Regions from separate parts of the Hathewaya histolytica genome, predicted to be linked through region 1. Evidence: a T-box and tRNA genes for the amino acid it is inferred to sense, from the RefSeq annotation. Region 1 holds a T-box; the other regions hold tRNA genes.

Region 1 (5,117 bases):
GCATAAAGTACATAGAAAGAATATACATTCCATAAAGTACTTAAGAATTTTCTTTGAGCTTCAGATACATCATCTCCTGAAAATCTAGTTGGAAGCCATGGTGCACTAGCTGTATAGAAATGCCATCTTGTAGCATCGGCTCCTTGGTTTTCTAAAACTTCAAATGGTTCAACTATATTCCCTTTAGATTTTGACATTTTAATGCCTTTTTTATCTAAAACGTGACCTAGAACTATACAGTTTTCAAATGGTGCCTTATCAAATAAAATAGTTGAAATTGCAAGTAATGTATAGAACCATCCTCTTGTTTGGTCAACAGCTTCCGAAATAAATTGTGCTGGGAAATTCTTTTCAAATAACTCTTTATTTTCAAATGGATAATGATGCTGTGCAAAAGGCATCGATCCAGAATCAAACCAACAGTCAATAACTTCCTTAGTTCTCTTCATCTCTTTGCCACATTTTGAACAATTTAAGTGTACTTCATCTATATAAGGCTTATGAAGTTCTAATTCTTCTTTAACTTCTACACCTTTTTCCTTTAACTCTTCTCTACTACCTATACATTCTTTGTGTCCACACTCACATTCCCAAATAGGAAGTGGAGTACCCCAATATCTATCCCTACTAATACCCCAATCGATATTGTTTTCTAGGAATTTTCCCATTCTTCCGTTTTTGATGTTATCTGGTAACCAGTTTATACTTTGATTGTTTTTAATTAAATTCTCTTTTACTGCTGTAGTTCTAACAAACCAACTATCTTTTGGATAATATAAAAGCGGGGTATCACATCTCCAGCAATGTGGATATGAGTGAGTAAACTTTTCTGATTTATAAAGCATATTATTCTCATTCATATAATCTATTATCTTAGGATCTGCTTTTTTAACAAATAACCCTTTCCAAGGCTCAACAGATTCTACAAAGCATCCACTCTTATCTACTAAATTAATTAAAGGAAGACCATGTTTCTTACATACAAGGCTGTCATCTTCACCATAAGCTGGTGCTGTATGTACAATACCAGTACCATCCGTTAAAGTTACAAAGTCACCATGGATTATATAAAAGGCTTTTTCCTCTGGAGTTTCAAATTTAAATAATTGTTCATACTCCATACCTAAAATATCTTCACCCTTGAATTCTTTAACTATACTATAATCTTCTCCTAAAACCTTAGGCGCTAATTCCTTAGCTAAAATATATATTTCTTCATTTTGCTTAACTTCTATATAATCATATTTCTTATTTATGGTTAAAGCTATATTACTTGGAAGTGTCCAAGGTGTTGTCGTCCAAGCTAGGAAGTATTTATTTTCTTCTCCCTTAACTTTAAACTTTACAAAAGCTGTTGATTCTTTTACATCTTTATATCCTTGAGCAACCTCATGAGAAGATAGTGCTGTTCCACATCTTGGGCAATAAGGCATTATCTTATGACCTTTGAATAGTAAGTCCTTATCCCACATCTGTTTCAATGCCCACCATACTGATTCTATATAGTTATCATCATAAGTTATATATGGATTATCCATATCAACCCAGTAAGCAATTTTTTCAGACATATCTTTCCAAAGACTTGTGTACTTAAATACACTATCCTTACACTCTTTAACAAACTTTTCTACACCATAACTCTCAATTTGTTCTTTTCCTGAGATTTTAAGCATTTTTTCAACTTCTAATTCTACTGGAAGTCCATGAGTATCCCATCCTGCTTTTCTTATAACCTTATATCCCTTCATAACTTTATATCTTGGGATTAAATCTTTCATAACTCTTGTTAAAATATGACCTATATGTGGCTTACCATTTGCCGTTGGAGGTCCATCAAAAAATGTAAAGTACTCACCATCTTGGTTTAATTCAAAGCTTTTTTTAATTATTTCTTTATTATTCCAAAATTCAGCTATTTCCTTTTCTCTTTGAACAAAACTCTTTGAAGTATCGATTTTTTTGTACATATATTTTTACTCCTTCCGTTTCTATATTTTAATTATATCCATTATAAAATAAAAAACTCCGTCCAAAATAGGACGAAGTTAAATTCTTCGCTATACCACCTATGGTAGTTATACATTCAAGTACACATTTATACCCTATCCTTTAACGCAGGATTACGTAAAAGCTTACTAAAGTTTCAGCTCTAGGCTCCTAGGTGATTTTCACTAATCTTCCACTATGGGTTCGCACCTCATCCCACTCTCTGAAAGTTTACGGATTAATTACTCTTCCTAATCAAAACCTTTATAACATAATTTTTTATATATTATAGTTAATTATAAATATAATATAACTATTTTATTTCATATAGTCAATAGATTGTATAATAAATTATATAATGAATCTACATAGTATTTCAACTGGTAAATATAAAAAATTAACACTCTAGACTTATTTATTCAAACTATTTTTCATTCTTTCCTTGTATACTAAATATAATGCATACAAACTATAGTATATAATACTTTAATTAAGGATGTGATATTTTGAAAATCAAGTGGCTTGGACACTCTAGTTTTTTAATAATCTCTAAAAATGATAAAAAAATTCTTATCGATCCTTTTGATGACACTATAGGATATGAAGTTTACAAAGAAAAAGCAGATATACTTCTAATAAGTCACCACCATTTTGACCATAACTGTCTTCAATATGTAAGCGGGGATTATGTAGTTATAGATAGTCATGGAAAGTTTTTAATAGATGATATTAAAATAAAGGGATTTAAATCATATCATGATAAGTTTAATGGGGCAAAAAGAGGAGAAAACACAATATTTAAGGTGGAAGTTGATGGTATAACTCTTTGTCATCTAGGTGATTTAGGACATCTTCTTACACTAAAAGAAATTCAAATCCTAGGTAATATAAATATATTATTAATACCAGTAGGTGGAAATTACACTATAGATAATAAAGAGGCTTACTCAGTATGTCGTTCAATAAAGAGCAATTTAGTTATACCTATGCATTATAAAACTCCTAGATTAAATTTTGAACTTTCAGGTATAGAAGATTTTTTAATTAATTTTACCCATAGTGAAAAAATAGATAGTAATATATTAGACATAGAGGACTTACAACCTATTAGAAATTTAGAAAATAAATTGTTTATTTTAGATTATTAATATACAATATAAATTATATAAATAGTAACTTAAAATTAATATTTATATTTTTTATAAATTACTTTACAAAATATAAATAATTTAATTAAATATAATAGTAATCTATAATTATATATAAATTCATATAAAAGGAGTGAAGCTCTATGCGTAAAAATGTACCAATAATTAATGGCACTTTAAGAAACCATATGATACAAGTACCTAATGCCATAAGAGATGCCAGTGGTATTGTGATATTTGGTAAAAGATTAAAGTCTTTCTTATTTACCACAGATGTTGCTTTAATAAAAAATACTAATGCTGACGCTATTATAGCTGTCTATCCATTTACCCCTCAACCAATAATAACAGCTTCACTACTCCTAGCAGCAGATGTTCCAATTTTTTGTGGTGTAGGTGGTGGAATTACTACTGGAAAAAGAGTAGTTAATTTAGCATTAGATGCTGAGTTTAAAGGAGCTTTGGGGGTAGTAGTAAATAATCCTACTCCAAATGAAGTTATAACTCAAATGAGAGAAACTATAGATATACCTATTATAGTTACTGTAGTTTCAGAATTTGAAGATATCGAGGCAAGAATAGCCTCTGGAGCCACTATTCTTAACGTATCAGGTGCTAAAAGGACTGCACATATCGTAAGAAAGATAAGAGAAAGGTTTCCTGATTTCCCTATCATAGCTACTGGTGGTCCTACAGAAGACACTATAAGAGAAACTATAGCAGCTGGTGCCAATGCTATAACATACACTCCACCTGCAGCTGGTGACATACTAAATGAAATCATGCTTAGCTATAGAGCGAATTATAAAAACGATTATGAAGATGAACAAAATTAAAGGGATACTATAGTATCCCTTTATTAATAATTTAATTGAATTATTTTACCTAACTCTAAGCTCTTTTTCACATCTATGATTCTCTGATTCCTAGATCCTCTATACTTTAAACTATGATTCTTCTGTGATTCCATAAATCTCCCATCTACAATTACATCAATACTATCTAAGAGCTCCTTCCAAAATGCCTTTTCATCTAAATGCTTTAGAATATATTCGAAAGTATAACCCGTATAACACCAAATATTTAAACCTAAATTTTTAACTTCTTGTGCTAAGTAATAAAAACTTTCTGCTTGTTCTAAAGGATCTCCTCCACTAAAAGTAACTCCATTTATTATAGGGTTATCCTTTAAATCATCTATTAAATTTTTAATACTAAAAATTTCTCCCCCATGAAAACTGTGTGTGTGTTTATTAAAACAGCCTTCACAATTATGTGTACATCCTTGGGAAAAAAATACTCTCCTTATACCTGGCCCGTTAGCTAAACTCTCAAAAATTATCCCTGAAAGTCTTATATTCCTATCTTCTGTATTCACATATATCACCTATTTACTTACATAGTCAGTATATCCTTTTTTACTACTAGTGTGAGTAACTCTATCTTCTCTTTCATAATACTTACCTGCTCCAAACCTTTCATCTAGACTTAAATAACCTGTAACTCTTGATATTCCCTGAATATCTTTACCTCCACAAACTGGACAGCTTTCTTCCCCTGTCTGTAGGTATGTTCCACAACTTCTACAATATCTTATATGAAAATTAATGCCTATATAACTTATATTTGTCTTACTATAAGCATAATTTAATATAGACATTATAGCATCTCCTGTAGGACAATCATCTACCTCTAGATAAGTTATATGCCCACCATTGCACAAGCTATGATATGGTGCCTCTATATCTATTTTATCCTTTATAGAAATTGGATATCCAACTGGAACATGGTAACTATTAGTATAGTAATTCTTATCAGTAACTCCCTTTATTTCCCCAAATACTTTTCTATCTTGAACTATAAATTTACCACTCAATCCTTCCGCTGGTGTTGCGTATGTACTCCAGTTTAGCTTTGTTTCTTCTGTAGCCTTATCTGTATAATCTCTAATATAGTTTATTATATCAATACCTAAATTTCTAG
Region 2 (5,117 bases), 160 kb from region 1:
TTATGTAAATATAACTTAGAAAAACATTAAAATTATGTTGACAAAGTTGTTTATGAGTGATAATATGTAAAAGTAATTTGAAGCAGATGGACTTTGAAAATTAAACAGAGTAAGATAAAAGAACTCGCATTCTTTTGAGAAAAAGAAAAAAACAATTCAAGTCAGTAAAATGCTTGAGCAAGTTGAAATCTCAATAGAAAATTGAAGAGTGTAAGGAAACTCATCAGCTAAGGTTGATGAGTAAAATACTGCACGAAACAAGTTTCTAGCATTATTTTAAATTGAGAGTTTGATCCTGGCTCAGGACGAACGCTGGCGGCGTGCTTAACACATGCAAGTCGAGCGATGAAGTTCCCTTCGGGGAATGGATTAGCGGCGGACGGGTGAGTAACACGTGGGTAACCTGCCTCAAAGAGGGGGATAGCCTCCCGAAAGGGAGATTAATACCGCATAATATCTTTTTAATGCATGTTAGAAAGATTAAAGGAGCAATCCGCTTTGAGATGGACCCGCGGCGCATTAGCTAGTTGGTGAGGTAACGGCTCACCAAGGCGACGATGCGTAGCCGACCTGAGAGGGTGATCGGCCACATTGGGACTGAGACACGGCCCAGACTCCTACGGGAGGCAGCAGTGGGGAATATTGCGCAATGGGGGAAACCCTGACGCAGCAACGCCGCGTGAGTGATGAAGGTCTTCGGATCGTAAAGCTCTGTCTTCAGGGACGATAATGACGGTACCTGAGGAGGAAGCCACGGCTAACTACGTGCCAGCAGCCGCGGTAATACGTAGGTGGCAAGCGTTGTCCGGATTTATTGGGCGTAAAGCATGCGTAGGCGGATATTTAAGTGGGATGTGAAATCCCGGGGCTTAACCCCGGTGCTGCATTTCAAACTGGATATCTAGAGTGCAGGAGAGGAAAGCGGAATTCCTAGTGTAGCGGTGAAATGCGTAGATATTAGGAAGAACACCAGTGGCGAAGGCGGCTTTCTGGACTGTAACTGACGCTGAGGCATGAAAGCGTGGGTAGCAAACAGGATTAGATACCCTGGTAGTCCACGCCGTAAACGATGGGTACTAGGTGTCGGGGTTTCAATACTCCGGTGCCGCAGTTAACACATTAAGTACCCCGCCTGGGGAGTACGATCGCAAGATTAAAACTCAAAGGAATTGACGGGGGCCCGCACAAGTAGCGGAGCATGTGGTTTAATTCGAAGCAACGCGAAGAACCTTACCTGGGCTTGACATCCCGAGAATCCTGTGGAAACATAGGAGTGCCCTTCGGGGAACTCGGTGACAGGTGGTGCATGGTTGTCGTCAGCTCGTGTCGTGAGATGTTGGGTTAAGTCCCGCAACGAGCGCAACCCTTGTTGTTAGTTGCTACCATTAAGTTGAGCACTCTAGCAAGACTGCCTGGGTAACCAGGAGGAAGGTGGGGATGACGTCAAATCATCATGCCCCTTATGTCCAGGGCTACACACGTGCTACAATGGTTGGTACAGAGAGAAGCAAGACCGTGAGGTGGAGCCAATCTCACAAAGCCAATCTCAGTTCGGATTGTAGGCTGCAACTCGCCTACATGAAGCTGGAGTTACTAGTAATCGCGAATCAGAATGTCGCGGTGAATGCGTTCCCGGGCCTTGTACACACCGCCCGTCACACCATGAGAGTTGGTAACACCCGAAGTCCGTGAGGTAACCGTAAGGAGCCAGCGGCCGAAGGTGGGATCGATGATTGGGGTGAAGTCGTAACAAGGTAGCCGTAGGAGAACCTGCGGCTGGATCACCTCCTTTCTAAGGAGAAATCGAGAAGGCTATCGCCTTTTCGTAGCGAGCACTTACTCTGTTTAATTTTGAGAGGTCAAACTCTTAAAACTATTAATAATTTAAAACTTTTGATTTTAAATTATCGAAAAATATGGGGGTATAGCTCAGCTGGGAGAGCACCTGCCTTGCACGCAGGGGGTCAAGGGTTCGAATCCCTTTATCTCCACCATATATGGGTCTATAGCTCAGCTGGTTAGAGCGCACGCCTGATAAGCGTGAGGTCGATGGTTCGAGTCCATTTAGACCCACCATTTTGTTCTTTGAAAATTGCACAATGAATAAATAAACTATAATTAACTGATTAATATAAATTAATTTAGTTACTCATGATAGGTCAAGTTAGAAAGGGCGCATGGCGAATGCCTTGGCACCAGGAGCCGAAGAAGGACGTGATAAGCTGCGATAAGCTGTGGGTAGCCGCACATAGGCTGTGATCCACAGATTTCCGAATGAGGAAACTCATATACCTAACGGTATATATCCTGAACTGAATACATAGGTTCAGGAGGGTAGACCCGGGGAACTGAAACATCTAAGTACCCGGAGGAAGAGAAAGAAAAATCGATTTTCTAAGTAGCGGCGAGCGAAAGGGAAAGAGCCCAAACCAGAAACTTGTTTCTGGGGTTGCGGACAGATCATAAACGTAGAGGCTATTGTAGTTGAAGTAAGCTGGAAAGCTTCACCATAGAAGGTAATAGTCCTGTAAACAAAACAAGAAGACTACAGATCTGATCCAGAGTACCACGAGACACGTGAAACCTTGTGGGAAGCAGGGAGGACCACCTCCCAAGGCTAAATACTACCTGGTGACCGATAGTGAAGAAGTACCGTAAGGGAAAGGTGAAAAGAACCCCGGGAGGGGAGTGAAATAGAACCTGAAACCGTGTGCCTACAATCGGTCGGAGCACTTTATATGTGTGACGGCGTACTTTTTGTAGAACGGGCCAACGAGTTACGATATGTAGCGAGGTTAAGCACTGAAGGTGTGGAGCCGAAGGGAAACCAAGTCTGAATAGGGCGAATTAGTTGCATGTCGTAGACCCGAAACCGAGTGATCTATCCATGGCCAGGATGAAGCGAAAGTAAAATTTCGTGGAGGTCCGAACCACGTTGGTGTTGAAAAACCATGGGATGAGCTGTGGATAGCGGAGAAATTCCAATCGAACTCGGAGATAGCTGGTTCTCCTCGAAATAGCTTTAGGGCTAGCGTCAGGTAATTAAGTAATGGAGGTAGAGCACTGAATGAGCTAGGGGGCTTCACCGCTTACCGAACTCTATCAAACTCCGAATGCCGTATACTTGTATCCTGGCAGTCAGACTGCGAATGATAAGATCCGTAGTCAAAAGGGAAAGAGCCCAGACCATCAGCTAAGGTCCCAAAGTGTAAGTTAAGTGGTAAAGGATGTGGGATTTCTAAGACAACTAGGATGTTGGCTTAGAAGCAGCCATTCATTTAAAGAGTGCGTAATAGCTCACTAGTCAAGAGATCCTGCGCCGAAAATGTCCGGGGCTAAAACTTACCACCGAAGCTATGGATGTACTATGTACATGGTAGAGGAGCTTTCTGCATTGGTTGAAGTCGTACCGAAAGGAGCGGTGGACGATGCAGAAGTGAGAATGTTGGCATGAGTAGCGAGAAATAGGTGAGAATCCTATTGGCCGAATATCTAAGGTTTCCTGAGGAAGGCTCGTCCTCTCAGGGTTAGTCGGGACCTAAGCCCAGGCCGAAAGGCGTAGGCGATGGACAATCGGTTGATATTCCGATACCGCCAAACTTCGTTTGACAAATGGGGTGACGCAGAAGGATAGGATATGCACACTGTTGGAGTGTGTGTTCAAGCACTTAGGCAGGCTAAGCAGGCAAATCCGTTTAGTCAATGCTGAGGTGTTACGAGGAGCGATTTTTTTCGCGAAGTATCTGATTCCACGCTGCCAAGAAAAGCCTCTATGGAGAAGTTTGGTGCCCGTACCGCAAACCGACACAGGTAGATGAGGAGAGAATCCTAAGGCCGGCGGAAGAATTGTTGTTAAGGAACTCGGCAAATTGACCCCGTAACTTCGGGAGAAGGGGTGCCTAGCGAAAGCTAGGCCGCAGTGAATAGGCCCAGGCAACTGTTTAACAAAAACACAGGTCTCTGCTAAAGCGTAAGCTGATGTATAGGGGCTGACGCCTGCCCGGTGCTGGAAGGTTAAGGGGATCTGTAAGCGTAAGCGAAGCAGTGAACTTAAGCCCCAGTAAACGGCGGCCGTAACTATAACGGTCCTAAGGTAGCGAAATTCCTTGTCGGGTAAGTTCCGACCCGCACGAATGGCGTAATGATCTGGGCACTGTCTCAACAACAAATCCGGTGAAATTGTAGTGCAAGTGAAGATGCTTGCTACCCGCAGTTGGACGGAAAGACCCCGTAGAGCTTTACTGTAGCTTAGCATTGAATTTCGGTATTGTCTGTACAGGATAGGTGGGAGACTTGGAAATACCTTCGTCAGGGGGTATGGAGTCATCCTTGGGATACCACCCTGACAGTACTGGAATTCTAACGAAAGGCCATGAATCTGGTCGTCGGACATTGTTAGGTGGGCAGTTTGACTGGGGCGGTCGCCTCCGAAAGTGTAACGGAGGCGCCCAAAGGTTCCCTCAGCGCGGTCGGAAATCGCGCGTAGAGTGCAAAGGCAGAAGGGAGCCTGACTGCGACACATACAAGTGGAGCAGGGACGAAAGTCGGGCTTAGTGATCCGGTGGTACCTCGTGGGAGGGCCATCGCTTAACGGATAAAAGCTACCTCGGGGATAACAGGCTGATCTCCCCCAAGAGTCCACATCGACGGGGAGGTTTGGCACCTCGATGTCGGCTCGTCGCATCCTGGAGCTGAAGTCGGTTCCAAGGGTTGGGCTGTTCGCCCATTAAAGCGGCACGCGAGCTGGGTTCAGAACGTCGTGAGACAGTTCGGTCCCTATCCGCTGCGGGCGCAGGAAATTTGAGAGGAGCTGTCCTTAGTACGAGAGGACCGGGATGGACTGACCTCTGGTGCACCAGTTGTCACGCCAGTGGCACAGCTGGGTAGCTATGTCGGGAAGGGATAAACACTGAAAGCATCTAAGTGTGAAGCCCACCTCAAGATTAGATTTCCCATGACGAAAGTCAGTAAGACTCCTTGAAGAACACAAGGTTGATAGGTGAGAGGTGTAAGTATGGTAACATGTGTAGCTGACTCATACTAATAAGTCGAGGACTTGACCAATATAGTTTTCATTGTGCAATTTTGAGAGAACAGTTCCTATAAAGAACAATTCT
Region 3 (5,117 bases), 2.3 Mb from region 1:
GCATTGTTTATTATATTAACAAATACTTCTCTAAGTTCCGTACTATTTCCTAAAACATTTAAATCTTTCTCTAATTGCTTTTCTACTAGTATATTTTGTGAATATTTACTTTTAGTAATTAAAATAGAATCTTCTATTATTTTTTTTATATTAACTATATCATTTTTATTATATATTTCTTTTACAGACTTTTTACTATTGTTTAAAATACTTACTGTATCTTTTATACATAATTCAATTATATTTAATTCACTAGATATATTGGCATCGAACTTATATATTTTATCTTTTATAAGTTCTATTGCATTTAAAGCTGGCATTAATATATTATTTATGTCATGTACTACCCTTAAAGTACAACTATTAACATCTAAATTTGTATTACTACAAGTTTCTTTTTTGAATGTTGAATTTTTCATAAACCACACCATCCTATCACGTTAAGTATAAATTTCAGCTCTTTTTCTGCCTTACTCATAGAAAAAGAAAAAGCATACATATTTTTATATTATATGTATGCTCAAATCTACAATTTTAAAACTTATTTTCCAAGTTATTATTATATTTTCTGTTTTTTTATTTTTTACACCTAACAGCTAACTACAATTAATTATCTTCCACAATAAGATATCCTGATTTCTCTAACTCTCTTAATATACAATCCATTGTATCCTTATCTTTAGCTTCTATAGTATGAAGATGTATTCCATTAGTAAGTTTGGATAAAGGCTCTGCTCTATACCTATCTAGTTTTCTCATAAAATTCTCTAAATCTGCTAAATTAGAAATCTTAAGCATTGCTCTTATTTCCCCATATAATGGATGTTCTATAATTACGTCATTAATTATACCACCAAACTTAATTATTAAATATAATTCATTCTCTATATCTTCCCTTTTATGAGATACAGCTATAATCTTCTTTAAATTACTATCTAAATTATTATCTAATATGTATCCTTCAGGTGTTGCAATAATATTAAAACCTTCTGCTCTTAAAAGTGCAACATCTTTTACTATAACCTGTCTTGTTACCTTTAAATTTTTAGCAATTTCTGCACCCTTTAAAGGAGTATTACTACTTATCAAAAATTCCTTTATTAGTCCTCTTCTCTCCTTAGAATTAATAACCCTCTCCTCCTTTAAAAAATAGTAGTACTAATTTAATTTCTATCGTCACACTGCTGAAATAAGCTTATAATATATTGAAAATCATCACAAGGTTTATTATTATGATGATTTTTAACCATATATAATACCTTATCTGAAAACAGTTTGCTTTGCTTTAAAATTTTATAACCTATTTCAGCATGGTTCATATATATATCTAATTTTTTATATTTAGATATATATTTTTTATTTTTAAACCTCTCAGAAATTAAAACCATAAGTACTCTATCTATTATATAAAAATTACCTTCTCTTTTACCTACATCATGTAATAAGCTTGCCTTCATTATATTTAAAATTTCTTGTTCTCCTAAAGATTTATCTGTGATTATTAACTTAATTAAATCCTTAGAAACCCTAAGGCAATGTGCCCTGTCATATTTTTTCATAGTATTGAATATATAAATTTCATCTTTAGTCAAATATTTAAAAATAAACATTTTATCATGCTTTGTAAATGGTTTTATAGTATAAAAGTTTCCTAAGAAAAATTGTTTAATTCTACTTAACATTTTTCATCCGCCTTACTTATCAAGCTTTTATTATTCCAAGAATACTTCTTATTTATGCTATTCCTATTTTAAAATATCAATATATTAATAATATTATATAAAAAAAGAACACTCTTTTAAAGAGTGTTCTTTGGTGGAGATAAAGGGATTCGAACCCTTGACCCCCTGCGTGCAAGGCAGGTGCTCTCCCAGCTGAGCTATACCCCCAAATATGGTGGATCATCAGGGACTCGAACCCCAGACCTACCGGTTATGAGCCGGTTGCTCTAACCAACTGAGCTAATGATCCGTATATTACCCGGCAGTGTCTTACTCTCCCACAGGGCTTCCCCTGCAGTACCATCAGCGCTGTAAAGCTTAACTTACCTGTTCGGTATGGGAAGGAGTGTTACCTTTACGCCATTACCACCGGATTTATTCGACATAAATTATTATATTTTAAATATAATAATTTGTCAACTATTTTTTTGATAAAAGAATTGTTCTTTATAAGAACTGTTCTCTCAAAATTGCACAATGAAAACTATATTGGTCAAGTCCTCGACTTATTAGTATGAGTCAGCTACACATGTTACCATGCTTGCACCTCTCACCTATCAACCTTGTGTTCTTCAAGGAGTCTTACTGACTTTCGTCATGGGAAATCTAATCTTGAGGTGGGCTTCACACTTAGATGCTTTCAGTGTTTATCCCTTCCCGACATAGCTACCCAGCTGTGCCACTGGCGTGACAACTGGTGCACCAGAGGTCAGTCCATCCCGGTCCTCTCGTACTAAGGACAGCTCCTCTCAAATTTCCTGCGCCCGCAGCGGATAGGGACCGAACTGTCTCACGACGTTCTGAACCCAGCTCGCGTGCCGCTTTAATGGGCGAACAGCCCAACCCTTGGAACCGACTTCAGCTCCAGGATGCGACGAGCCGACATCGAGGTGCCAAACCTCCCCGTCGATGTGGACTCTTGGGGGAGATCAGCCTGTTATCCCCGAGGTAGCTTTTATCCGTTAAGCGATGGCCCTCCCACGAGGTACCACCGGATCACTAAGCCCGACTTTCGTCCCTGCTCCACTTGTATGTGTCGCAGTCAGGCTCCCTTCTGCCTTTGCACTCTACGCGCGATTTCCGACCGCGCTGAGGGAACCTTTGGGCGCCTCCGTTACACTTTCGGAGGCGACCGCCCCAGTCAAACTGCCCACCTAACAATGTCCGACGACCAGATTCATGGCCTTTCGTTAGAATTCCAGTACTGTCAGGGTGGTATCCCAAGGATGACTCCATACCCCCTGACGAAGGTATTTCCAAGTCTCCCACCTATCCTGTACAGACAATACCGAAATTCAATGCTAAGCTACAGTAAAGCTCTACGGGGTCTTTCCGTCCAACTGCGGGTAGCAAGCATCTTCACTTGCACTACAATTTCACCGGATTTGTTGTTGAGACAGTGCCCAGATCATTACGCCATTCGTGCGGGTCGGAACTTACCCGACAAGGAATTTCGCTACCTTAGGACCGTTATAGTTACGGCCGCCGTTTACTGGGGCTTAAGTTCACTGCTTCGCTTACGCTTACAGATCCCCTTAACCTTCCAGCACCGGGCAGGCGTCAGCCCCTATACATCAGCTTACGCTTTAGCAGAGACCTGTGTTTTTGTTAAACAGTTGCCTGGGCCTATTCACTGCGGCCTAGCTTTCGCTAGGCACCCCTTCTCCCGAAGTTACGGGGTCAATTTGCCGAGTTCCTTAACAACAATTCTTCCGCCGGCCTTAGGATTCTCTCCTCATCTACCTGTGTCGGTTTGCGGTACGGGCGCCAAACTTCTCCATAGAGGCTTTTCTTGGCAGCGTGGAATCAGATACTTCGCGAAAAAAATCGCTCCTCGTAACACCTCAGCATTGACTAAACGGATTTGCCTGCTTAGCCTGCCTAAGTGCTTGAACACACACTCCAACAGTGTGCATATCCTATCCTTCTGCGTCACCCCATTTGTCAAACGAAGTTTGGCGGTATCGGAATATCAACCGATTGTCCATCGCCTACGCCTTTCGGCCTGGGCTTAGGTCCCGACTAACCCTGAGAGGACGAGCCTTCCTCAGGAAACCTTAGATATTCGGCCAATAGGATTCTCACCTATTTCTCGCTACTCATGCCAACATTCTCACTTCTGCATCGTCCACCGCTCCTTTCGGTACGACTTCAACCAATGCAGAAAGCTCCTCTACCATGTACATAGTACATCCATAGCTTCGGTGGTAAGTTTTAGCCCCGGACATTTTCGGCGCAGGATCTCTTGACTAGTGAGCTATTACGCACTCTTTAAATGAATGGCTGCTTCTAAGCCAACATCCTAGTTGTCTTAGAAATCCCACATCCTTTACCACTTAACTTACACTTTGGGACCTTAGCTGATGGTCTGGGCTCTTTCCCTTTTGACTACGGATCTTATCATTCGCAGTCTGACTGCCAGGATACAAGTATACGGCATTCGGAGTTTGATAGAGTTCGGTAAGCGGTGAAGCCCCCTAGCTCATTCAGTGCTCTACCTCCATTACTTAATTACCTGACGCTAGCCCTAAAGCTATTTCGAGGAGAACCAGCTATCTCCGAGTTCGATTGGAATTTCTCCGCTATCCACAGCTCATCCCATGGTTTTTCAACACCAACGTGGTTCGGACCTCCACGAAATTTTACTTTCGCTTCATCCTGGCCATGGATAGATCACTCGGTTTCGGGTCTACGACATGCAACTAATTCGCCCTATTCAGACTTGGTTTCCCTTCGGCTCCACACCTTCAGTGCTTAACCTCGCTACATATCGTAACTCGTTGGCCCGTTCTACAAAAAGTACGCCGTCACACATATAAAGTGCTCCGACCGATTGTAGGCACACGGTTTCAGGTTCTATTTCACTCCCCTCCCGGGGTTCTTTTCACCTTTCCCTCACGGTACTTCTTCACTATCGGTCACCAGGTAGTATTTAGCCTTGGGAGGTGGTCCTCCCTGCTTCCCACAAGGTTTCACGTGTCTCGTGGTACTCTGGATCAGATCTGTAGTCTTCTTGTTTTGTTTACAGGACTATTACCTTCTATGGTGAAGCTTTCCAGCTTACTTCAACTACAATAGCCTCTACGTTTATGATCTGTCCGCAACCCCAGAAACAAGTTTCTGGTTTGGGCTCTTTCCCTTTCGCTCGCCGCTACTTAGAAAATCGATTTTTCTTTCTCTTCCTCCGGGTACTTAGATGTTTCAGTTCCCCGGGTCTACCCTCCTGAACCTATGTATTCAGTTCAGGATATATACCGTTAGGTATATGAGTTTCCTCATTCGGAAATCTGTGGATCACAGCCTATGTGCGGCTACCCACAGCTTATCGCAGCTTATCACGTCCTTCTTCGGCTCCTGGTGCCAAGGCATTCGCCATGCGCCCTTTCTAACTTGACC

Evidence for each region. The T-box of region 1 lies ahead of ileS (isoleucine--tRNA ligase). A T-box ahead of a tRNA ligase gene usually reads a tRNA of that ligase, here a tRNA-Ile.
Region 2: it encodes a tRNA-Ile, which carries the amino acid that the T-box ahead of ileS (isoleucine--tRNA ligase) is inferred to sense. The anticodon was not compared.
Region 3: it encodes a tRNA-Ile, which carries the amino acid that the T-box ahead of ileS (isoleucine--tRNA ligase) is inferred to sense. The anticodon was not compared.

Annotation. Positions count from the first base shown of each region.
Region 1 is NZ_LR590481.1:2,312,049-2,317,165, forward strand. It holds gene ileS (isoleucine--tRNA ligase) at 1-1,967, opposite strand, end outside; T-box leader at 2,033-2,254, opposite strand; gene FGL08_RS11145 (MBL fold metallo-hydrolase) at 2,493-3,134, shown strand; gene FGL08_RS11150 (beta/alpha barrel domain-containing protein) at 3,278-3,970, shown strand; gene nrdG (anaerobic ribonucleoside-triphosphate reductase activating protein) at 3,994-4,512, opposite strand; gene nrdD (anaerobic ribonucleoside-triphosphate reductase) at 4,522-5,117, opposite strand, start outside.
Region 2 is NZ_LR590481.1:2,472,084-2,477,200, reverse strand. It holds rRNA gene FGL08_RS11950 (16S ribosomal RNA) at 278-1,792, shown strand; tRNA gene FGL08_RS11945 (tRNA-Ala) at 1,919-1,994, shown strand; tRNA gene FGL08_RS11940 (tRNA-Ile) at 2,000-2,076, shown strand; rRNA gene FGL08_RS11935 (23S ribosomal RNA) at 2,158-5,064, shown strand.
Region 3 is NZ_LR590481.1:10,641-15,757, reverse strand. It holds gene FGL08_RS00075 (hybrid sensor histidine kinase/response regulator) at 1-419, opposite strand, end outside; gene FGL08_RS00070 (transcription repressor NadR) at 607-1,128, opposite strand; gene FGL08_RS00065 (HD domain-containing protein) at 1,164-1,682, opposite strand; tRNA gene FGL08_RS00060 (tRNA-Ala) at 1,814-1,889, opposite strand; tRNA gene FGL08_RS00055 (tRNA-Ile) at 1,895-1,971, opposite strand; rRNA gene rrf (5S ribosomal RNA) at 1,979-2,095, opposite strand; rRNA gene FGL08_RS00045 (23S ribosomal RNA) at 2,211-5,117, opposite strand.